Regions from separate parts of the Mesorhizobium sp. B2-1-3A genome, predicted to be linked through region 3. Evidence: predicted binding sites of a transcription regulator. Region 3 holds the regulator's gene; each other region holds the start of a gene.
The links. The regulator LexA, encoded in region 3, represses DNA repair genes until DNA is damaged. The targets are predictions, from matches to a motif close to TGTTCNNNNTGTGTTCNG.
Positions count from the first base shown of each region.

Region 1: FJ977_RS09445 (DNA recombination protein RmuC) is a predicted target of LexA. The motif match lies at 2,931-2,948, and genes of this name have one in related genera.
Region 2: FJ977_RS36170 (UvrD-helicase domain-containing protein) is a predicted target of LexA. The motif match lies at 3,885-3,902, and genes of this name have one in related genera.
Region 4: FJ977_RS10150 (YifB family Mg chelatase-like AAA ATPase) is a predicted target of LexA. The motif match lies at 3,850-3,867, and genes of this name have one in related genera.

Region 1 is NZ_VFWK01000002.1:594,227-600,243, reverse strand. It holds gene FJ977_RS09470 (transporter) at 1-29, shown strand, start outside; gene truA (tRNA pseudouridine(38-40) synthase TruA) at 113-862, opposite strand; gene FJ977_RS09460 (N-acetyltransferase) at 886-1,392, opposite strand; gene fmt (methionyl-tRNA formyltransferase) at 1,389-2,342, opposite strand; gene def (peptide deformylase) at 2,347-2,877, opposite strand; gene FJ977_RS09445 (DNA recombination protein RmuC) at 2,981-4,252, shown strand; gene FJ977_RS09440 (class I SAM-dependent methyltransferase) at 4,367-5,179, opposite strand; gene FJ977_RS09435 (GFA family protein) at 5,255-5,659, opposite strand; gene FJ977_RS09430 (cation diffusion facilitator family transporter) at 5,737-6,017, opposite strand, start outside.
Region 2 is NZ_VFWK01000008.1:233,357-239,373, reverse strand. It holds gene FJ977_RS30110 (dienelactone hydrolase family protein) at 1-456, opposite strand, end outside; gene FJ977_RS36000 (hypothetical protein) at 725-880, shown strand; gene FJ977_RS30105 (hypothetical protein) at 890-1,327, shown strand; gene FJ977_RS30100 (glucose/quinate/shikimate family membrane-bound PQQ-dependent dehydrogenase) at 1,364-3,682, opposite strand; gene FJ977_RS36170 (UvrD-helicase domain-containing protein) at 3,944-6,017, shown strand, end outside.
Region 3 is NZ_VFWK01000004.1:517,387-523,403, forward strand. It holds gene FJ977_RS18210 (ComEC/Rec2 family competence protein) at 67-2,520, shown strand; gene lexA (transcriptional repressor LexA) at 2,514-3,251, opposite strand; gene FJ977_RS18220 (pyridoxal-phosphate dependent enzyme) at 3,603-4,577, opposite strand; gene FJ977_RS18225 (GntR family transcriptional regulator) at 4,574-5,347, opposite strand; gene FJ977_RS18230 (ABC transporter substrate-binding protein) at 5,501-6,017, shown strand, end outside.
Region 4 is NZ_VFWK01000002.1:744,972-750,988, forward strand. It holds gene FJ977_RS10130 (GtrA family protein) at 1-190, shown strand, start outside; gene gshB (glutathione synthase) at 348-1,301, shown strand; gene FJ977_RS10140 (glycosyltransferase) at 1,392-2,465, opposite strand; gene FJ977_RS10145 (glycosyltransferase) at 2,640-3,704, shown strand; gene FJ977_RS10150 (YifB family Mg chelatase-like AAA ATPase) at 3,955-5,487, shown strand; gene FJ977_RS10155 (aldehyde dehydrogenase family protein) at 5,818-6,017, shown strand, end outside.

The sequences.
Region 1 (6,017 bases), on a different contig from region 3:
AGAGCCTTTCCGGACTCTTTCCCGGGTAGAGCCTGCCGGGCTCTGAATAGGACCTGCCGGCTCTATTCCGAATAGAGCCACCGGACTCCATTCAGGGATAGAGCCTGCTGGCTCATCCGGGATAATCGACGCCAATGAGAAAAAGTCCGTCGGGCGGCGCCACCTGGCCACAGGCGGCGCGGTCGCGCGCTTCGAGCGCCGCCTTGAGGTCGGCCTCGGTCCAGCCGCCGTCGCCGACGCGTTTCAGCGAGCCGACCATCGAGCGCACCTGGTTGTGCAGGAAGGAACGCGCCGAGGCTCTTACCTCGATCATGTCGCCCGTCCGGCTGACATCGAGCCGCTCCAACGTCCGGACCGGGCTGTTGGCCTGGCACTGCGTCGAGCGGAAGGTTGTGAAGTCATGCCGGCCGAGCAGGACTTTCGCCGCCTCGTGCATGGCGACGGCGTCGAGCCGCTTCGGCACCCACCACACTTTGCCCTTGTCCAGCGCCGAGGGCGCACGGCGGTTGAGGATGCGGTAGAGATAGTGACGGCCGGTGGCCGAGAAGCGCGCGTCGAAATCGTCCGGGACGACCATCGCCTTCAGGATGGCGACATGCGCGCCGGCAGCCTGAAGATGGGCGTTGACGGCGTCGCGCACCTTGTCATCCGGCCATGCCTTGGCGAGATCGACATGCGCCACCTGGGCCGTCGCATGTACGCCGGCATCGGTGCGGCCGGCGGCACGCAGCCGCACCGCCTCGCCGCTGAATTTCTCGATCGCCTGCTCGATCGCCTGCTGCACCGAAGGCTGGTCGGCCTGGTGCTGCCAGCCGGCAAAAAGGCTGCCGTCATATTCGATGTCGAGGCGAAAACGCGGCATGCCGGGCGACTATACGCTCTTGCCTACGCGGCGAGAGCGGTGAAGGCGGAAGCGTAGACCAGCCTGCCAGCTTCCGGAGCGTCGCCCCAGGCCAGCGCCTGCAGCGCTTCGCTTTGGTATTCGCTCTCGAATCTTTCGGCACGCGCATGGCTATAGCCGAAACGGCCGTAATAGGCCGGATCGCCCAGCACCACGGCCAGTGTCTCGCCGGCATCCCTGAGACGGATATGCGCCTCGCGGATCAGCGCGCCGCCAATGCCGCTGCCATGGAACGAAGGCTCCACCGCCAGCGGCGCCAGCGCCACGGCCGCGAGACTCTTGCCGCCATTCTGGACGAACAGTCGTGAAAACAGGATATGGCCGACCACCTGGCCGTCTTCTTCCGCCACCAGTTCGACCACGGCGTCGCCGCCGGTCACCAGCGCGTCGACCAAGCCGGCCTCCGCCTGCTGGCCGAAAGCGTGTTCCTCGACGAGGCGGATGGCCTCGCGATCCCGCGGCGTCGCCGCGCGTATCGACATCATGCTCATGAGAACTTCATTCCTTTAACAATCTTGGCTCCGCGCAGGAATTCCGACGCGGCGGCGGGCTTTCCGCCCGCACGTTGAACTTCGACCAGTCTGATCGCGCCTGCGCCGCAGGCGACCGTCAGCCGGTCATCGAGAATTCCTCCCGACTCGCCCAGATCTTCCGAAAGCGACAGACCTTCGGATAGCGTCGAGCGAAGCAGTTTCAGCCGCTCCATGCGGCCGCCAATGTCAATTTCGGACCAGGCGCCGGGAAAGGGCGACAGGCCACGAAGGTGGTTATGGACCTCGACGGCAGGCCGTGTCCAATCCACACGCGTCTCGGATTTATCGATTTTTCTGGCGTAAGTCACCCCGTCTGCCGCCTGCGCGGTAAATGTCAGGGTGTTCTCTTCCAGCCGCGCCAGCGCTTCCACCATCAGGGCGGCACCGACACTCATCAACCGATCATGCAGATCGCCCGCCGTCATATCGGGTTCGATGGCGCATTTTTCAAGCAATCCCACCGGACCGGTGTCGAGCCCCTCTTCCATGCGCATCACCATCATGCCGCTTTCCAGGTCTCCCGCCATGATGGCGCGCTGGATGGGGGCGGCACCGCGCCAGCGGGGCAAGAGCGATGCGTGGCCGTTGATGCAGCCAAGCCGGGGGGCGTCGAGAACAGCCTTTGGCAGCAGCAATCCATAGGCGACGACCACGGCGATATCGGCCCGCAAGTCATGGAAAGCGGTCTGTTCGGCCTCGGTCTTGAGAGAGGCTGGCGTGCGTACCTCGATGCCAAGCCGCTCGGCCTCGCGCTGTACCGGCGAGGGTGTCAGCTCCAGCCCGCGCCGGCCGGCCGCGCGAGGCGGCTGCGTGTAGACGGCGGAAATCTCATGTCCGGCCTCGGCAATCGCGCGCAGCGTCGGCACCGAAAACTCCGGCGTGCCCATGAAGATGACGCGAAGGGGCATTCCCCTATCCCACCAGCTTGCCCGGCGCCTTGTCCTTGGCGAGCTTCTTGAATTTCTTCACCACCATGTCGCGCTTCAGCTTCGAGATGTGGTCGATGAACAGCACCCCGTTGAGATGGTCGATCTCGTGCTGCAGGCAGGTCGCCATCAGACCCTCGGCCTCCATCTCCTGCAGCTTGCCGTCGCGGTCGAGATATTTCACCCTCACGGAAGCCGGGCGTTCGACCTCGGCGTAATAGTCGGGGATGGACAGGCAGCCTTCCTCGTAGACGGAGCGCTGATCGGCGCTTTCGAGGATCTCCGGATTGATGAAGACATGCGGCGCCGGCGTTTCGTCTTCCTTGGCGAGGTCGATCACAAGCATGCGCAACGGCTCGCCGATCTGGATTGCCGCCAGCCCGATGCCAGGCGCGTCATACATGGTCGCCAGCATGTCGTCGGCCAGTTTGCGCAAGGGCGCGTCGACGCGCTCCACGGGCTTCGAAACCTGGCGCAGGATGGGATCGGGTAGGATGATGAGCGGCTTGATCGGCATGGCGTCCCACGTAAGACGTCCAGTGAAAAGCGTCAACCGGTGGACCTGAGTCTCGTTCACGTTTTGATCTGTGCCAGCCCCACGAATCGGCTATGCTGTCCACATGAATGATCTGAGCACCATCCTTTCCGAGCCCGTCGCCCGGCTTGGCGCCTCGACAATCACGCTCGGCCACGCTCTGGGCTTCGGCGCCTTGTTGTTTCTCGGCCTGTTCGTGGCGCTGGTCGTCGCGCTGTGGCGGTCGGCCAAGGCGCGCACTGTCGCTGCCGCGGAAGCCGCCGACCATGCCCGCGACGCCGAGGCGCGGATGGCCGGCATACTGCAAAGCCAGGCCGAGATGCAGGGCCGCATGGGCGCCATCGCCGAAGTGTTCGGCGCGCGCCAGGCGGAGTTGACGCAGTCGATCGGCCAGCGCCTCGACGCCATGACGGGCCGCATCGGCCAGACCATGACCGAGCAGACCAAATCCACGCATGAGAGCCTGGCCAAACTGCAGGAGCGGCTGGCGGTCATCGATACCGCGCAAGGCAACATCCAGTCGCTTGCCGGCCAGGTCGTGCAGCTCCAGGCCATCCTCTCCAACAAGCAGACGCGCGGCGCCTTCGGCCAGTCGCGCATGGAGGCGATCGTTGCCGACGGCCTGCCGCATGGCGCCTACGAATTCCAGGCGACGCTGTCGAACGGCAGCCGGCCCGATTGCCTGGTCAAGATGCCGAACGGCGCGCCCTCGCTGGCCATCGATGCCAAGTTTCCCCTGGAAGCCTGGAACGCCATCCGCGCCGCCGATGGCGCAGACCTGCAGAAGGTCGCGTCCCAGGCCTTCCGCCGCGACATCGAGATCCATGTCCGCGACATCTCCGAAAAGTATCTGATCCAGGGCGAGACCCAGGACACCGCCTTCATGTTCGTGCCGTCGGAATCGGTGTTCGCCGAGATCCACGAGAATTTCGAGGCGATCGTCCACAAGGCGCACCGCGCCCGCGTCGTCATCGTCTCGCCGTCGCTGCTGATGCTGTCGATCCAGGTCATCCAGGCGATCCTCAAGGACGCCCGCATGCGCGAACAGGCGCATCTGATCCAGGGCGAGGTGATCCGGCTGATGGAAGATGTCGCGCGCGTCGACGAGCGCGTGCGCAAGCTGCAAGGCCATTTCGGCCAGTCGGCCAAGGATATCGAGGACATACTGGTCTCGACATCGAAAGTGACCAAGCGCGGCCAGAAGATCGAGGCGCTGGAGTTCGGCGCGCAGGCCGAAGGCGATGCAGGCCCGGAGACGCCGTCCCGGGCACCGGCCGCGAAACTCGACCCCGGCCCGCGCGTTGCCGATTCAAAGACCGGGCAGCTCAGGCTGCGGGTCGTCGAAGGCGACGACTGAGCAAATAACTGCCTAGAGCAATTCCAGGAAAAGTGTGTAACGGTTTTCCGTCCGGAATTGCGTAAAAACAAATAGTTAGAGCGGTTCTGCGATTCCGTCAAACGCTGAACCGCTCTAGGCCACGGCGACGATGACGTGGGCCTGAATCTTGGCGGCAACCGCACCGCTGCCATGCCTGGCCGCAATCGCGGATGCGGCATAGTCCGTTGCGGCGTCGAGTTTTCCCGGGTCCCTGGCCTCGATTTCGGTGCGAAGCACCGTTCCCTGGCAATAGGCAACGGCCGGAATGCGCGGCGAGGGTGCACGGCTTTGTTCGGCCCTCGTCTCGATCGCCACAGCGGAGAAGCCCGCCTCCTCAAGGTCTCCGCGGATCAATGCCGTATCGTGGTAGCCGTGCGGCGTGCGGGCCAGAAAGCGCGGTGGATCGTTCGGAAAAATCCTGGCCAGTGCATTCGTCACATCATCGGCAAACACGTTCTCTTCGATGCGATCCCATACGTTGAACAGAAAATGTCCGCCGGGCTTCAGCACCCGCCTTGCTTCGCGGTAGGCGGAGGGGCGGCTGGGAAAGAACATCGCGCCGAACTGGCAGCAAACGAGATCGAAGGTCGCATCTTCAAACGGCAGCGCCATGGCGTCGGCCTGGCGCCATTGGATGCGGCTGTCGGGAGCCTGTCGCGAAGCGGCATAGTCGAGCATCGGCTGGTTGAGGTCGGTCACGACATAGCTTGCGCCAGGAGACAGTCTTGGCGCCAATGCGCGGGTGACAACCCCGGTGCCCGCGGCGACTTCCAACACGGCGCTGGGCGAAAAGGATGCTGCTCGTTGCGCAAGATCCGCGGCGAACGGCTCGAAAATCAACGGCACCATATAGCGGTCGTAGTTTTCCGGGATCGAGCCGGCAAACAACTTGTCCGTTTCCAACATGGCTATCACCCGCCCGTTTGATGGCGAGCCAGGCTAGCACATAATTGCTGCCTTGGGCGGCTTTCGGCGCAGGGGCTACTGCTCCTCCACGATGCTTATGCCCTCGAATTCCGGAAGCCAGTGCAGAGCCGATCGATGCCACTTCTGTTGTGTCGGGACCAGATCCTCGCGTTGCCGCGCGGTCCCCGCCCGGATCCCATAGACCTTCGGGCCGTCGCCGACAGACGTCGCATAAAGATGCGAACCGCAGTCGCCGCAAAATGCCTGGGCGCGCTTGGCGCCGCTCGATCCGGTCTTGATATAGATTTTTGGCGTGCCCCTGGTGATCCGGTAATGGTCCTCGGGCGCGGGAACTGTGACGCGAAAGGCCGTACCGGTCAGTTGCTGGCAGTCCGTGCAGTGACAGATGGAGGTCTTTCCCGCGTCGACCTCCGCTTCATAGGTGATGGCGCCGCAATGGCACCCGCCGTCGATCTTCATGGTTGCTCCTCCGAAATCCTTCGACTGATCTTAGCGGGGCCAGGCGGTTGGGCCAACGGTGCAGTGCTGGTCCACGACTAGTTCGATGCGGCCTCGATCAGCTTGCGTCGCTGCTCCCAGGTACCCGTGGTCTGCGGCTTGACGAACAGCCGCGTGATCTCCGGCATCTCCTCCTTCAGCCGCGTCTCGATGCGTTGGACACAGGCCTCGATTTCCGGCGCGGTAAGATGATCCTCGAATTCGATGCTCAACCCTGCGACGATCTCTTGCGGTCCCATGTGAACGGTCAGGACGCCGTTCGCCCGCTGCACCGCCGGATCCTGCTGGGCGATTGCCAGCACTTTCCTTTGCACCTCGA
Region 2 (6,017 bases), on a different contig from region 3:
GAACATGTCACGCGCCTTGTCCTCATCGGCGGGCGTGCCGCCGAGCGGTGACAGGAAATCCGGCGCCAGCGCCACGAACCCCTCCAGCGCCACGCGCCGGGCGACATCGCGTATATGCGGGTTGAGCCCCCTGTTTTCATGGATGACGATGACGGTGCCGAGTTTGCCGGCCTGGTTCGCCGGTTTGACCAGATAGCCCTTCATCTCGTCGCCGCTGCCCGGATAGGTGATCTCCTCGCCTTTCACCCGCGGATCGTTGTCGGCAACGATTGCCGCCTGGGCGGAATTCGCCGCCAGCATAGGCACGATCGCGGCCGCCGCGGCACCCGATCCGGCAAGCCTGGTCAGCTGTTCCATGAAGCGGCGGCGGTCGAGCGTCAGATGCGTGTATTCGTCATAGGCATCGATCATCGCCTGGGTGATGGCGGGTTTGTCGGTGGCGGTGGATTTGGTCATCGGCGCACTCCTCGATCTCGCTGTCTCGATGCGATGTCCTGCCGTCCGCAAGATAGGGGTGGGCCTTGCATCGTCCAGTCACGGCGCCGGTGACATCCCGTCTCTCCCGGCGAGCAGCGGCGCCATCATCCCGATTTGGCTTCATCACAATTTGGTCATCGACGGCAAATCTTGATGGCGCTGCCACAATAGTAGGGGAAACTGATCATACGGCCGCCCCATGGCGCGGCCACGGTCCCGAATGGACCGATCTGAAAGGACGCCGCCGATGACCATGCCCTCGCCGATCCTGGCAACCGCCTTTATCGTTGCCGCAGCCACCATCCTGGCGATGCGCGCGGCCGTTGTAGCGGCGAGCCGGAAGTCCATGGTCAAGATCCGCGGCCGCCAGCGCCATCCGGCAAACACGAAAACCCAAGGTTGAGGTGAAGTCATGGACGTACAGGATATCGTGAACACCGTTTCGCAGAAGGCCGGCCTTGACCAGGCAACGACGGAAAAGGTCGTCGGCACTATCTTCTCGGTGCTCGAGCATGAGGCGGAAGGCACCATCGCCTCAGCCTTCTTCGCCAAGATCCCGGGCGCCGATGCACTGGCGCAGAAATATGACGTCGTGGCCGCCGCCCCTGCCGGCGGCGGTGGCGGCTTCCTGTCGTCGCTGCAAGGCGCGCTTGGCGGCGTTCTCGGCGAGAAGGCGGGCGCGCTGGTCAACGGCCTCGCCGCCCTCAAGGCATCCGGCCTCGATCTGGCGCAGATCCAGAAGGCTGGCGCCACACTGGTCCAGCAGGCCGAAGCCGCGGCCGGCCCCGATCTGACCAACCAGGTGCTGGGCTCGGTGCCCAGCCTGAAGAGCCATCTCGGGCTCGGCTGATCGTCAATTCGCCGAGCTTGCCTCCAGGCAACCCGTCTACTTGGGCAGCGCGTAAGCCATCACATAATCCCCCGGCTTGGTGCCGACCGAGCCGTGGCCACCGGCGACGATGACCACGAACTGGCGTCCGTCGGCGACCGTATAGGTCATCGGCGTCGACTGACCGCCGGCTGGCAGCCGCGCCCGCCAGAGCTGCTTGCCCGACGTCAGGTCGTAGGCGCGCAGATAATCGTCGACCGCGGCACCCAGGAAGGCGACGCCACCGGCGGTGATCATCGGCCCGCCAATGCCGGGCACACCGACCTTCAGCGGCAGCGGCAGTGGCGTCATGTCGTAGACCGTGCCGTTGCGGTGCTTGTAGTTGATCGTGCCGGTCCTGAGATCGACCCCGGCGACATACCCCCACGGTGGCGCCTGGCAGGGAACGCCGAGCGGTGACAGGAACGGCCCCATCACCACCGCATAGGGCGCGCCTTCATTGCGGTTGAGCCCCTGCTCGCTGCCCTTGGTGTCGACGCCCGGCGCCGGCACGTCGGCGCGCGGAACAAGCCTGGATGTGAAGGCGAGATAGGTCGGCATGCCGAACATCACCTGCCGCACCGGATCGACCGCCACGCCACCCCAGTTGAAGGTGCCGAAATTGCCGGGATAGATCAGCGATCCCTGCAGCGAGGGCGGCGTGTAGCGGCCTTCATAGCGCAGTTTGTGGAAGGCGATGCGGCAAGCCAGCTGGTCGAACATGCTGATGCCCCACATGTCGGCTTCGGTCAGCGGCTTCGGGTTGAAGGAGAGATCGGACGAAGGCTGCGTCGGCGACGCATGGTCGCCCTCGATGGCGCCGCCGGGCGCCGGTACTTCCTTGACCGCGATCACCGGCTCGCCGGTGCGCCGGTCGAGCACATAGAGGTCGCCTTGCTTGGTCGGCCCGACCAATGCGGGCACGATCGTGCCGTCGGCCTTGGTGATATCGATCAGGCTCGGCTGCGCCGGCACGTCCATGTCCCACAAATCGTGGTGCACGGTCTGCCGCACCCATTTCAATTGCCCGGTATTGAGATCGAGCGCGGTAATCGAGGAGGAGAACTTCTCGACATTGGCGCTGCGTCCGGCGCCGAGCTGGTCCGGCGTCTGGTTGCCGAGCGGCACGTAAAGCAGGCCAAGTTTCTCGTCGGCGCTGGGCGTCGACCACATGTTGGGCGAGTTGGCGGTGTAAGTCTGGCCGGCCGGCAGCGGCGTCGTCTGGTCCGGATTGCCGGAATCCCAGTTCCAAATCAGCTTGCCGGTGCTCGCATCATAGGCGCGGATAACGCCCGACGGCTCCTGCGTCGAATAATTGTCGTTGACCGCGCCGCCGACGATGATCTTGCCGCCGGCAATCAGCGGCGCCGAGGTCGAATAGTAATAGCCCGATTTCGGGTACGGCATGTTGGTCAGGAGGTTGAGCGTGCCGGCCTCGGCGAAGGCGGGACAGACCTGCCCGTTGGCGGCGTCGAGCGCGATCAGCCGGGCATCCGAGGTCGGCAGGTAAACGCGGGTCGCGCAGGGCTGGCCGGCCGCGCCGCCGGCATCGGCATAATAGGATACGCCGCGGCAGGTCTGGTGCTGGCGGTCCTTGTCGAGCTTGATCTTGGGATCGTAGCGCCATTTTTCCTTGCCGGTCGCGGCGTCGACCGCGATGGCGAAATTGTGCGGCGTGCAGATGTAGAGCGTGTCGCCGATCTTGAGCGGCGTCACCTGGTAGGTGGTCTCGCCGATATCGTCCGGCCCCTTCACGTCGCCGGTGCGATAGGTCCAGGCCGGCTGCAGATTGGCGACATTATCCGGTGTGATCTGGTCGAGCGGCGAATAGCGCTGGCCGAATTGCGTGCGGCCATAGAAGTGCCATTCGCCGGCCGGCACGTCATTGCCCAGATTGGCGTTGGGGGTCACCTTGTCGGTGTCGAGCGCGCCGGCGATGTCCTTCGGGTCCGTGGTCATCGAATAGCCGGCCACTGCCAGCGAGGCCAGCACCGCCAGGATCAGCGGCGCGCGCCCGTCAGGACCGACAAGGCCTCGCCGCGCCCACGGCGTCAGCAGCCATAGCGCCACCAGCACGATGATGCCGCCGCGCGGGCCGAGTTCCCACCAGTCGAAGCCGGTTTCCCAGACCGCCCATGCCAGCGTGCCGAGCACGATCGCCGCGTAGAGCCACAGCGCCGTGGAACGGCGCCGGTAGAGCAGCCAGGCCGCGACCAGGAAGGCCAAGCCAACGATGATGTAGTACCAGCTGCCGCCCAGCGAGGCCAACCAGATGCCGCCAGCGCCAAGCGCCAGACCGAGGAGGAAGAGAACGAGGGAGGTGATGGTGACAGCCAAGATGATACTCCTTCGACTGTTGCGCGCCTCGCGCGGCCATGGGCAACCCGGCATTGCGTTCCTGCCCGGTACACAACTTTCTCCCGCCCGCCTCGCCTGTCAAGCTTGGGCCACGAGCCGACGGGCAGCTCTCGGTCCGGCTGCAAATGCGCGGCGGGCTGAGCGTCATGCGAGCCAAGGTGGCCGGATAGGCCACTTTACCGGGAACAAAACGTAGACAGTTCTGGTCTTTCCCTCCCGAATCACTACATTCGGGGGAAGATGTCCGGCTTTTCCGAAGACATGCCCTTTTTCGACGAACCCAATGCGCGGCCCACGGCCCCGTCGGGCATTGCCGCGCGCGCCATGGCTGCCCGCGGCGGCCACAACAATGCGCCGGACTATCTCCGGGGGCTGAATCCGGAACAAAGGCTGGCGGTGGAGACCACCGAGGGTCCTGTTCTGGTGCTGGCCGGCGCCGGCACCGGCAAGACGCGGGTGCTGACCACCCGCATCGCCCACATCCTCGCCACCGGCAGGGCTTTCCCCTCCCAGATCCTCGCCGTGACCTTCACCAACAAGGCCGCGCGCGAGATGAAGCAGCGCATCGGCATCCTGATCGGCGAAAGCAATGTCGAAGGCATGCCGTGGCTCGGCACCTTCCACTCGATCGGCGTCAAGCTGTTGCGCCGTCATGCCGAGCTTGCCGGGCTGCGCTCCGATTTCACCATTCTCGACACCGACGATGTCGTCAGGCTGATCAAGCAGTTGATCCAGGCCGAGGGCCTCGACGACAAGCGCTGGCCGGCCAAGCAGTTCGCGCAGATGATCGATGGTTGGAAGAACAAGGGGCAAGGCCCGGCCGATATCGCCGAGGGCGATGCGCGCAGCTTCGCCAACGGCAAGGGCCGCGAGCTCTACAAGGCCTATCAGGAGCGCCTGCAGACGCTGAACGCCTGCGACTTCGGTGACCTGCTCTGCCACCCGATCCGCATCTTCCGCGCCAATCCCGACGTGCTGAAAGACTATCACCGGCGCTTCAAATACATCCTCGTCGACGAATACCAGGACACCAACACAGCCCAGTACATGTGGCTGCGGCTTTTGGCGCAGCGGCCGGAAGCCGGGCGTGCGTCAACGTCGACGGATATGCGATCGGCCGAAGGCCGCAAGCCCGACCGGGCGTCGGCCGGCCAGGCCGCCCCCGCGGAGGCCAGCGAGCGAAGCTCGCGTGCGGCCGTGAGCGACAACAAAGTCAACATCTGCTGCGTCGGCGACGACGACCAGTCGATCTATGGCTGGCGCGGCGCCGAGGTCGACAACATCCTGCGCTTCGATAAGGATTTCCCGGGCGCCACCATCATAAGGCTGGAGCGCAACTACCGCTCGACCGCGCACATCCTGGGTGCTGCCTCCCACCTCATCGCCCACAATGAGGGCCGTTTCGGCAAGACGCTGTTCACTGACCGCAACGACCCCGAAGATGGCAAGGTCAATGTCCACGCCGCCTGGGATTCCGAGGAGGAAGCCCGCGCCATCGGCGAGACCATCGAGGCGTATCAGCGCCAGAAGCATAATCTGAACGACATGGCGATCCTGGTGCGCGCGTCCTTCCAGATGCGCGCCTTCGAGGACCGCTTCATCACGCTCGGCCTGAACTACCGCGTCATCGGCGGCCCACGCTTCTACGAGCGCATGGAAATTCGCGACGCGCTGGCCTTCTTCCGAGTCGTTGCCAACAGCGGCGACGACCTCGCCTTCGAGCGCATCGTCAATGTGCCGAAGCGCGGGCTGGGCGAAGCCACCATCCGCCAGATCCACGACACTGCCCGCGCCCTGCGCATCCCGATGCTGGAGGCTGCCGGCAATCTTGCTGAAAGCGACGAGCTGAAGCCGAAGCCGCGCGCGGCGCTGCGCGAGGTCGCGGCCAATTTCGAGCGCTGGCAGAAGGCACTGGAAACCAAGCCGCACACCGAGCTCGCCGAGACCATTCTCGAGGAGAGCGGCTATACCGACATGTGGAAGAACGACCGCTCGGCCGAGGCGCCGGGTCGGCTGGAGAACCTGAAGGAACTGATCCGGTCCATGGAGGAATACGAGTCGCTCCGCTCGTTCCTCGAACATGTGGCGCTGGTCATGGATGCCGAGCAGAATGCCGGGCAGGACGCCGTCTCCATCATGACGCTGCATTCGGCCAAGGGCCTCGAATTCGAGACGGTTTTTCTCCCCGGCTGGGAGGAAGGCCTCTTCCCCCACCAGCGCGCGCTCGATGAAGGCGGCCGCTCCGGGCTGGAGGAAGAGCGCCGGCTGGCCTATGTCGGCCTGACGCGCGCCAAGAAGAACCTGCATATCTGGT
Region 3 (6,017 bases):
GCGCGGACTTTCGCGCGTTGCGCGTTCATGTAGCATAGGGCGTCAGGGGTGCAAGGGGCAGACCCGATGGCTGGACGTGGCCGGGGCTCGGATCAGGGCGAGGACGCTGTTGTTGGCGTCAGCGAGCGGTCCCTGTTTGCGATCCCGCCGCCGGCCTCGCTGCCGCCATCACCTCTCGTTCCTGGCTCCGGCAGCCGACCTTTGCCAGCGGGTGCCCCAGCACCAATTCCGCCCGCCACTGGCAGGATTGCGCGTATCGGGCGGCAAATCGGCCAGGCTTCCTTGCCTCGCCTGCGCCACAGTGTGACGACAGCAGCGGAACTGGAACTTGACCGAGGCGTCGCCTTCCTGCTGGTGCCGGTCTGCCTGGCCGCTGGTGCGATCGGCTATTATTCGCTGGCGGCGGAGCCTGATTTTGCAAAGCCTGTCGCGATCGTCGCACTGATGGCGATCTGTGCGCTTGTCTCGCGCTCCTGGCCGAAAACCCATCTGGCTTTCATGGCGGCATTGTTGTGCGCGCTGGGCCTGCTTGCCGCCAAGGTCGAGACCTGGCGGGCGGACACCCGGATGCTGGGTTCGGAAATCTCGACGCAAGTGACCGGCCGCGTCGTCTCGCTCGACCGCATGGAGACCGGTCGCATCCGATTGACCATAGACGTGACGTCGACGGCGCGGCCAAAACTGCGTTACGCGCCGGAAAGGGTCCGGCTCTCGGCGCGCAAGATACCTGACGACATGACCGCCGGCTCGCTGATATCGGGCTATGCCAAACTGCTGCCGCCGACCGGCCCGGTGCGGCCGGACAGCTACGATTTTTCCTTCGACAGCTACTTTGCCGGCATCGGCGGCAGCGGCTTCTTTCTCGGCAATCCAAGAATCGTCTCCGCCGACGACGATGAGATGCCGCTGTCGGCCCGCCTGTTTTCAGGGATAGAAAATGCTCGCGAAGCCATCGCCGACCATATCAGGAGCGTTGTTGGCGGTGCCGAAGGTGAGATCGCGGCAGCGCTGATCGTTGGCGTGCGCGCCGGCATTCCCAATGAAATCAACGAAGCGATGCGGCGCACCGGCATCTATCACATCATCTCCATTTCGGGACTGCATATGGCGCTGGTCGCCGGCACCATCATGGGTCTGCTGCGCGGTGCCTTCGCGCTGTTCCCGGATTTCTCCGCGTGCCGGCCGGTGAAGAAATATGCGGCCGCCGCGGCACTGTTCTCGATCGCCGCCTACCTCATCATCTCAGGCGTCGTCGTTGCAGCCGAGCGCAGTTTCATCATGCTGGCGGTGATGCTGATTGCCGTATTGTTCGATCGCGCGGCGCTGACCATGCGCAACCTGGCGATCTCGGCGATCGCCGTCATCGTGGTGTCGCCGCATGAGGTGGTCGGCCCGAGTTTCCAGATGTCGTTCGCCGCAACGGCCGCGCTGGTCGGCGCCTATGCCGGCTGGGCGGATCACCGTGCGGGAAAGGCAAGACCGCCACCGCCAAAGCGGTCCCTGCCGGGGTTCCTGACGCGAAGATTCCTGCTGGCGACGGGCGGGTTGGCGATGACCTCCATCATTGCCGGCTGCGCCACGGCGCTATTTGCCATCTGGCATTTCCAGCGTGTGTCACCGCTCAGCCTGTTCGCCAATCTCGCCGTCATGCCTATCGTGTCACTGATTGTCATGCCTTTCGCTGTTCTCAGTTCTCTTGCGATGCCCTTTGGTGCCGATAGTCCCTTTCTCTACGTGATGGGCAAGGGCCTGACCGTGATGATCGCCATATCGGCGTGGATATCGGAACGCTCCCCCGTCGATGCGATCGGGCTGATTTCACAACACTCCGTGCTGCTGGTGACGATTGCCCTGGTCATCGCGACGATGGCGACGACATGGCTGCGGCTCGCGGCAGTGCCATTCGCGCTCGCCGGCCTGTTGACTGTGTCTGATACGCGCGTGCCGGATGTGCTGATCTCCGAAGATGCGCGGCTGGTCGCGGTGCCGATCGGCGGTGGCGAACTCGCGGTCAGCCGAGCTCGTCCGAACGAATTCACCGTCGACAATTGGAAACGCGCGCTGGTGTCCGAAACCATTGTCACACCGGAGATGTTCAACAAGGCGGACGGGCAATTCGACATTGCCGATGCCGTCAATCTGCCGCCAGGGGCGCCGTTCTACTGCACGGAAGGCATCTGTCTCGCCCGGCATCCGTCTGGCGCGATCATCGCGCATGTCGAAGACCGCAAGGCTACCTGGAAGGCCTGCGGCTTCGCCGACCTGATCGTTGTCAATGACGCGACGGGCTACGATGCCTGCCACAACCCGCTGGTCCTCGTCATCACCAAGCGGCAACTTGCACGCAAGGGCAGTGCCGCCGTCTTCTTCGACCGCCAATCGGCGACCGGTCCGCCAACCGTCAGCTTCGCCGTGGACGGGCCGTATCGGCCCTGGCACGAGCAACGAAAGTTTTCGCGTGAGGCGAGGGGGCTGCCGCCCTATCAAAAAGCCGAAATGCCGGCTGCTCCTGCTCAGTAGCGCCTGATCAGCCCGACCAGCTTGCCTTGCACCTTGACCCTGTCCGGCCCGAAAATGCGCGTCTCGTAGGCCGGGTTGGCGGCTTCAAGGGCAATCGAGGCGCCCTTGCGGCGGAACCGTTTCAAGGTCGCTTCCTCCTCGTCGACCAGCGCCACGACGATCTCGCCCGGGCTCGCCGTATCGGCGTTGCGGATAATGACCGTGTCGCCATCGAAGATGCCGGCCTCGATCATCGAGTCGCCCTTGACCTCCAGCGCATAGTGCTCGCCACCCATGATCATGTCCGGCGGCACCGAGATCGAATGCGTCTGATGCTGGATCGCATCGATCGGCACACCGGCGGCGATACGGCCCATCACCGGGATCGACACGGCGGAGACCGCGTCGTCGTCATTGCCGGCAGAGGGCAAGCGCGACGGCGCCGGCTTGATCTGGCGGCCGAGGCCACCCTGACCGAGACTGCCCTGAATGACACTCGGCGAGAATTTCTTTGCGGCGTTGAGGCCGGGCGCGATCGAATCCGGTAGCCGCAGCACTTCCAATGCCCGCGCCCGGTTGGGCAGCCGCCTGATAAAGCCGCGTTCCTCCAGTGCCGTGATCAGGCGATGGATCCCTGACTTGGAGGCGAGATCGAGCGCTTCCTTCATCTCGTCAAAGGAGGGCGGGATACCGCTTTCCTTTAGCCGTTCATGGATGAACATCAGAAGTTCATGTTGCTTGCGCGTCAGCATGGCGCCCCCCAGGCATTGAACGAAGGGTGTGAATCGGAATCGAAAAACAAACCCAGAACAAACACTATCTGTTCCAGTTGTGTTCCGCAACTGTTTAAAGTTTAGTGAATTTGTTAAGGCATCTGAAATTATCCGCTGCCGGCGGTGGGCAGCAATCGACCACCTCCGCGCCAAGGCGAGCATTGAAATCATTTTGGTTAATGGCCTGTGGTCCACCCTCTTGTCCCGCTTGGCATCAGCGTTTGAAGCGCGTTCACAGGGCGGATTGCATGGGCCAATCGATCCATTTCGACCGGAACGAAACGAAATCAAAACGCCAACAATCGCTGGCTATCCGGGGATAGAACGCGTTCAGGCTTCCGGCATCGCTCCGCCCAGAATCTGCGCATAGGCGCCGGCATCGATATTGCCGCCGGAGATAACGCAGACGACGTTGCCGGTTGCCCGCTCGCTGCGGAGAGCGGCGGCGAGCGAGGCGGCACCCGCGCCTTCGGCCACGATCTTTGCCTTCGAGAACAACAGGCGCATCGCTTCCGTGACCTGGTCGAGACTGACGGCAATGGCGCCGTCGATAGACTGGCTTGCCAATGGCCATAGGCCGGGCACCAGCGATGGGCCGCCTATGCTCTTGATGAAGGAGGGGCGCGTCTCGATCTCGACAATGCGTCCGGCCGCCAACGCCGCCGTGACCGGAGCCGCATTCTCATCCTCGACGGCGAAGACCTTGGCCTGGCTCCGCATCGCCTTGACCGCACTGGCGACACCGGTTGTCATGCTCCCTCCGCCATAAGGTGTCAGGACGCAATCGACCTCGGGCAGATCTTCGGCGATCTCGAGGCCAATGGTCGCGTTGCCGGCAAGCACCGCCTGGTCGGTGACCGGGTTCACCAGGAATTCCGCGCCCTCCGGCCGCTCCGTTCCGATGATGTAGCGCCACCATGTCTCGTGCGAGACGAAGCGCACGTCGCCACCAAGGCCGCGGACCCCGTCGATCTTGGTCTGGGGTGCATCGGCATACATGTAGGCGGCCATCGGAACGCCAAGCGCCCGTGCCGCCCAGGCCATTCCGTAGGCCATGTTGCCGGAACTGATGGTCGCAACGCCATGCCTGAGTTCATCGGCATCGCGGCAGAGCAAGGCATTGAGCGCCGGCCTGATCTTGAAGGCGCCAATGGGCGACAATGTCTCGAGCTTGAGGAATATCCGCTGATCGGCACGACCGAGATCGAGGCGCAGCAGCGGCGTGCGCGGCAACCAGGCGGCCAGCCTGTCACGGGCCGCGACCATCTCATAGAGAGCCGGACGTCGCGGAAGCGCTGAAGTCATCCCGAAATTGCCTTCAGGCTGCCGGCGCGTGCGGTGTAGTTGTTCGCGCCGCCGTCCTCGCTGTGAACGTAGACATGCAGCGTGTAGCCGATATGCGCCGTCATCAGCGCCTTTGCCCGCTCGACATCGCGATCGAGGGCCGCTTCCATGATCGCGGTGTGATGCTCGATCGCGATCGCCTCGCGCAGGGCGTCCATTGCCTCGCCATAGCCATCCTTGAGGCCGGCGGCCGCCCGCAATGTCGGCGCCAGGCCGAGAAAACGATGATGCCGCCGCAACTGATCGGCGATTGTCGAACGGAAGCGCAACAGCCAGTTGGACGTCGCAGCACTCAGCAGTGCCGCGTGAAAGGCCTCGTGGCTCTCGTCCCATTGGTCGACGGCCGCATCCGAGGGGTCGTCGACCGCGGTCTTGCAGCGGGAGAGCCGGTAGTGGGCGGTGACAACCGCGTCCTCCCATTCCCTGCCGCCTTTCTCGATCGATTCCAGGAACAGCGGCATCTCCACAACCATCCTTGCGCGAGCCAGGTCCTCGAGCTCGGCCCGCGACACCGGAGCCACGGCAAAGCCGCGATTGCTGATGGCGGTAACCAGGCGCTCGGCTTCAAGTCGAGACAAGGCTTCACGCAGCGGTGTCCAGCCGACGCCGTATAGACCGCGCAGCGCGCTCAGTTTGAGCGGTGCGCCCGGCATGAGGCGTGTGGTCAGGATATCGCGCCGCAGCAGCTGATAGGCCGCCTCGGTTTTCGTGGAGTTGTTCTGATCCTGCATCGCGATCCGTCCATCGTCGGCATGCGAAAATTATATATGATGGCGGCCCATGGCAAGAATTATATATAATGTTTGACAGGTGGCGACGGACTGACCATGATCGCCACAGTTGCCGTCCCGATAAGCGGCGCTGATCAAATCTGGGAGGAAATGATGTTGAAGTCGAAATCCGCTTGGCTGTCGGGATTGGCCCTGGCAGGCGCGTTGATGGTCAGCGCGGGGAGTGCCGCCGCCGACCAGATTCGCATCGGCATCGCCAATTTCGGCGAGCATCCGCAGCTCAACGCCGCCATAGCCGGCTTCAAGAAGGCGCTGACGGACAATGGCTTTGTCGAGGGCAAGGATGTCGTCTACACGGAGAGCCATACCAATTTCGATGCATCGCTGGTGCCGCAGATGATCGCCAAGCTGCAGGCGGAGCAGCCCAAGCTGATCTACACCATCACCACGCCGGTCTCGCAGATCGCCAAGAAGGCGCTTGCCGGTTCCGGCATTCCGATCGTCTTTGCCGCCGTCACCGATCCGGTCGCGGCCAAGCTGGTGCCGTCGTGGGACGCCGGAGACGAAGGCATGACCGGCGCCAGCGATCTGCAGGACGTCGCCGCTGTCATGGCCTTCACCAAGAAGCTGCTGCCGAACGCCAAGCGCTTCGGCGTGCCTTACAATCCAG
Region 4 (6,017 bases), on a different contig from region 3:
CGGCATGGCACGAGAAGGCGCCCGCTATGGCGGCGTCGGCATCGCCACCAGCATCGTCAACTACCTCGTCTATTCCGCGATCCTGCTGGCGCTGCCGGCAGCGCCGCCGCTTGCCGCCCTCGCCATCGCCTCGCTGGCCGCCATGGCGCTGTCCTTCCTCGGTTATTCCAGGCTGGTCTTTGATCGTTGATGCATGCCTCCCGAAAGTGGCTTCCGTCTGGGACAACGACATGCATGAAGCCAATGTCTAAAGCGCGTCGCAAGGATGCGCTTTAGATCGCTGGCCCGATTGGCAGAAGGCGCCGCGACCCTTATATCGCTCTCGTCGACTGCGCTGGGGACCTGCCATGAAGTTGAAAATCGCCGTCCAGATGGACCATATCTCCGCCGTGTCGATCGCCGGCGACACGTCTTTCGCACTGTCGCTGGAAGCGCAGCGGCGCGGCCACCAATTGTTCCACTATACGCCCGACCGGCTGTCGCTGCGCGACGGCAAGGTGTTTGCCCGCATCGAGGAGATGCAGCTGCGCGATGAGAAGGGCAATCACTACTCGCTGGGCGAAAAGGTGCGCACCGATCTCTCCGAGATAGACGTCATCCTGCTGCGCCAGGATCCGCCCTTCGACATGAACTACATCACCACCACGCATATACTGGAGCGCATCCACCCGAAGACGCTGGTCGTCAACGACCCGGCCTGGGTGCGCAACAGCCCGGAAAAGATCTTCGTCACCGAGTTTGCCGACCTGATGCCGGAAACGCTGATCACCAAGGATCCGCTGGAAGTCGCCGCCTTCCGCAAGGAGTTCGGCGACATCATCGTCAAGCCGCTCTACGGCAATGGCGGCGCCGGCATCTTCCATCTGCTGGAAGCCGACCGCAACCTCGCCTCGCTGCTCGAAATGTTCGGCCAGCTGTTCCGCGAGCCCTATATCGTGCAGCGCTACCTGAAGGACGTTCGCAAGGGCGACAAGCGCATCATCCTGATCGACGGCGAGCCGGTCGGCGCCATCAACCGGGTGCCGGCCGAGCACGACTCCCGCTCCAACATGCATGTCGGCGGCCGCGCCGAGAAAACCGAGCTGACGGAACGCGAGCGCGAGATATGCGCCCGCATCGGGCCATCGCTCAGGGAACGCGGCTTCATCCTGGTCGGCATCGACGTCATCGGCGACTACATGACCGAGATCAACGTGACGTCGCCGACCGGCGTGCGCGAGGTGCAGCGTTTCGGCGGCGCCGACATTGCCAGCCTGTTCTGGGATTGCGTGGAGGAGAAGCGGCGGAAGTCGGCCGTGTAAGGTGTGTTGTTACGGAGGACTTCGGTGAGCCCAGAGAAGCATCGAAAGATGCTCTTTATCGAATAAGACTGCTGAGCAGCGGCCATCACATCAAACTCTGTCCCGGAAGCGCCGAGGCCTCAGTTTCGGGGGAAGGAGACCGATAAGTTTGGTCTGCAATTTTCGCCGTGGTGTTGCCCAGTCTTTCAGCAGAAAACCCGCATCGGGGTTCTTTTCCAGCAATGCAAAAGCCGCAGACAGTCCGATCAAGTCGACCAAGGTCCTGCGCATTGAGTGGCGGGAGATCAAATGCTCCAGTCCCGGCGCCACCTCGCACCAACGATTGGCCAGTGCCCGCCGTATCGCTCTTTCGGTATCAGGCGACATCCTACCGAGGTCAACTCCGCCACCCAGGACGCGCCCGTCCGCCCAGCCATTGCCGCCGTGAAGTCGATAACTGCCAAGAACCCGCTCGATCCTCACGGTTCCCCCAATCATGTGGGCAGCACGAGCCATATAACCATCGGCACCTATCCTAATTTCGTCCGGATCAGATGGACGCATGATTTCAAGCGGAGCTCGACGAAACATCATCCCCGATGTGGTTGACCAAAACCAACCCACAGTACCTCGATCAATAAATAACAATGTTGGGTCAGCTTCCGTATCGACATGCAGGTAACGGCTCATTTTCGGCATCGATCGCGGGTCATTCAGGTGGAATACGGGATGACCGCCAGCAAGCAGCTTGCCGGCCGCATCTATCAACACTTCATCGGAGCTCGATATCGCCGCGATACGGGTGTGACTGAGATGGGCTGTCGCATGGCATTTTATGAAGTCAGGATGCCAGGCATCGTCACCGTCAAGAAAGGAGATCAGAGGTCCGGCTGTCGCGTCGAGCCCAGTCATTATTGTTGCCAACTGCCCGCCATTTTGCGGTCGGGGCAGAAAGCGGAAACGACTGTCGCCAAGCTGGGACAGACACTCTTCAATCCTTCGGCGGGAACCGTCGGTCGAAAAATCATCGACCACCACGCACTCGAACGCAGTGTACGTCTGCGCCGCTACGGATCGGATCGCAGTGTCGATGAATGCCTCTTGATTGAAACAGCCTACGCAAACGGATATGGTTGGTAGTGCGATGTGAGAACCAGCCCCGCTTGGGAGGATGCTTTCTTCCACGAGGCGCTCCTTCGCACACCAAATTTGATCGCTGAGATACTCAGTCGATCAGATGGCGATGCTTTCTTTGCGAAATTTCTCTCTGCCGTCTTCCGTACTCATGATCGCAATTGCCGCATGTTGACTCTAAAGCACGGGTATCGCCCTCCTACCAGATTCGAGATTGTCAGAGCTATGCTGCGTCATGGCCGCAACCTCAGAAAAGGGCACCCTTCTGCGAAATCGCAACCTGCTCTTCAGGCAAGTTTGCTGTCGGACGATCCGTTCATATCCTATTCGGGAATGTCCGGTACGCCCCTCGGATTAGCAAGTCATATGCCTCTTCTTCCACGCGGCCACCGTGCCTGGTTTCTCATCTCGCCAACCTGGTCCATCGAAAACAGTTCTAGCGTCAAAACCATCCGCACCTATGCCGTTCTGCATAGACTTAGGAACCCCCGTCACTCGCTAATCTTCCTGTCCAACACGCAAGCCGAGGCTGATCTGTTGAATCAGTCCGGCGAGGCCGCCGTCCTGCACAACAAGACTTCAACAACCTCCGAATACATATTCAGGCCTCTCGATGACGTCCCTGTAGAGTTTGATGCAATCTACAATGCGCAACTGGCTCCGTGGAAGCGCCATGACTTGTCTCTTGGCATACCGCGTTGCGCATTTGTGTTTTATCGAGATTCAAGCGAGTCCTCTACGAAGGAATCGGAGAGAGCACGAATAGATCGGCACAGGGAACTCGCGCCGCATCACGTCTTTATCAACGCGTTTGACGGCACCGGCAAGCCTGTCCGATTGACATCAGCTCACGTGAACACGCATCTAAATCGTGCAGCCGTGGGACTTTGTCTCTCTGAAGTGGAGGGACCAATGTTCGCCAGCACGGAATATCTTCTCGCGGGGCTTCCTGTGGTCACCACGCCGAACCTTGGCGGCCGAGACCTTTATCTGGATGACGAGTATTCGCTTACAGTTCCACCCGATCCTCGATCCATCGCGGAGGCTGTCTTGGCGCTGAAAGAGCGACGAATCCCCCGGGCTTATATTCGTTCGCAAACTTTGAAACGAGTTGAACGAGACCGCGAGCGGTTCATAGACCTTGTAAATGAGATTTTTCTGGAAAGCGGCTCCTTGCACCGGATCGCCATGCCTTGGCCTTTCCGATACCCTGTCATGGAGTGGCTTCCACCGCAGATCGCAATCGATCGATCCCTTTCCGGTGCGGTCGATGCCTTCGTCACCGCGTAGACGGCAACAGCCTCGGATTGCCTGAGGAACTGGTCGCCCTCTCAACGCGGTTGAGAGCAAGCGGAAGCAGCCCGTTTTCATTTCGTATTAACCATGTTCCGCTTTTGCAGCCGGATACAACCTGATTGCAACCAGTACGCTTCCGTGTTCCTGTAATGTTCTTGATTTGATCAAGGAAGTGTGGTTGTCTTCCCGAAGGGCCATTCTTGGCCAATCGGTTGGGTTGTGGCCGTATCTGGGGGCAGGGAAAATGGTGGCGCGGGTTCGCACGGTCGCTTTCCAGGGCATCGAGGCCGTGCCGGTCGACGTGCAGGTGATGATCGCGCCCGGCAAGGTCGGCATTCAGATCGTCGGCCTGCCCGACAAGGCGGTGGCCGAAAGCCGCGAGCGGGTGCAGGCGGCCCTGCACGCCTCCGGCCTGTCGATGCCGTCGAAGAAGGTGACGGTCAACCTGGCGCCGGCCGACCTGCCCAAGGAAGGCAGCCACTACGATTTGCCGATCGCGCTCGGCCTGATGGCAGCCCTTGGCGCCATTCCGGGCGACATGCTGGCCGGCTATGTCGTGCTCGGCGAACTCTCGCTCGACGGTACGATTGCCGCCGTCGCCGGTGCCTTGCCGGCGGCGATCGGCGCCAATGCCGAAGGCAAGGGCCTGATCTGCCCGTTCGCCTGCGGACCGGAAGCAGCCTGGGCCGGCGCCGATTTCGACATATTGGCGCCGCGCAGCCTGATCGCCATCGCCAATCATTTCCGCGGCACGCAGGTGCTGTCGCGGCCGGAGGCCGGCATCCACGCCTCGGCGCGCGACCTGCCCGACCTCGCCGACATCAAGGGCCAGGAGACGGCCAAGCGGGCGCTGGAAGTGGCGGCCGCCGGCGGCCACAATCTCTTGATGGTTGGCCCGCCTGGATCGGGCAAATCGATGCTGGCGCAGCGGCTGCCGTCGATCCTGCCACCGTTGGCGCCGAAGGAGTTGCTGGAAGTCTCGATGATCGCCTCGGTGGCGGGCGAGCTCGGCGAAGGCAAGCTGACCGACCGGCGGCCGTTCCGCGCGCCGCATCACTCGGCCTCGATGGCGGCGATGGTCGGCGGCGGGTTGCGCGCACGGCCGGGCGAAGTGTCGCTGGCGCATCACGGCGTGCTGTTCCTCGACGAATTCCCCGAATTCACGCCGCAGACCCTCGACGCGCTGCGCCAGCCGCTGGAGACCGGCGACTGCATGATCGCGCGCGCCAACCACCGCGTCACCTATCCGGCGCGCATCCAACTGGTGGCGGCGATGAACCCGTGCCGCTGCGGCATGGCCGGTGAGCCGGGCTATCGCTGCCTGCGCGGCGAGCGCTGCCGCACCGACTACCAGGCCCGCATTTCCGGCCCGCTGCTCGATCGTATCGATCTCAGGATCGAAGTTCCCGCGGTCTCAGCCAGCGACCTGATAAGGCCCGACCGGGCGGAGAAGAGCGCTTCCGTGGCGCTGCGCGTCGCCCGTGCGCGCAGCATCCAGCGCGAGCGTTTCGAGCGGCTCGGCGTGACCAGCGCCACCACCAACGCCCATTGCGCGCCGGCCGTCATCGAAGACATCGCCATGCCCGACGCCGCCGGCCTGTCGCTGCTCAGGGACGCCAGCGAGAAACTCGCCTTTTCGGCAAGGGCCTATCACCGGGTGCTGAAAGTGGCGCGCACGCTGGCCGATCTCGACGCCAGCGAGACCGTCGGCCGCATCCACCTGGCCGAGGCGATCTCCTATCGCATGAGCTCGGAGCGGGTGGCGCAGGCGGCGTAGTATCGTTCCTCTTGAAGCCGGTGACTACCAGCATGGTTGCCGGAATGCGACGCTTCCCCAAGCGAGAGCATCCCGTTCCCGCCAAGCGGCCAACGGCCGCCTGCGCCGGTCGAGAGCCTTGACGAGGTCGCACCCGTTCCGCCGGCCCGACCTCACGAAACAATCCGGAAACAAGATTCAATAGTGCAGAAAAACTAGCGAAAAGAATGGGTAGCATCGTTCGCCCATGGCGGTGAGGCCGCTGTGGATGCCTCGTCTGGGGCACCAAAGCCATGACGAAGACGGCCAGCCGGTGCTCGCCTCTTCGACAGTGGGCGCCGGGGGGAAGATGTGACGATCCATACCAATGCCAACACGCTGCTCTACATCAACGGTCGCTGGCGGTCAGGGCACTCGCCGAGCCTTCCTGTCGTAGATCCGGCCACCGAGGCTCGCATCGGCACCTTCGCCACGGCCGGCGTGGGAGACCTCGATGATGCTGTCGCCAGCGCGGAGCACGGGTTGTCCATATGGCAACGGACGAGCGCTCT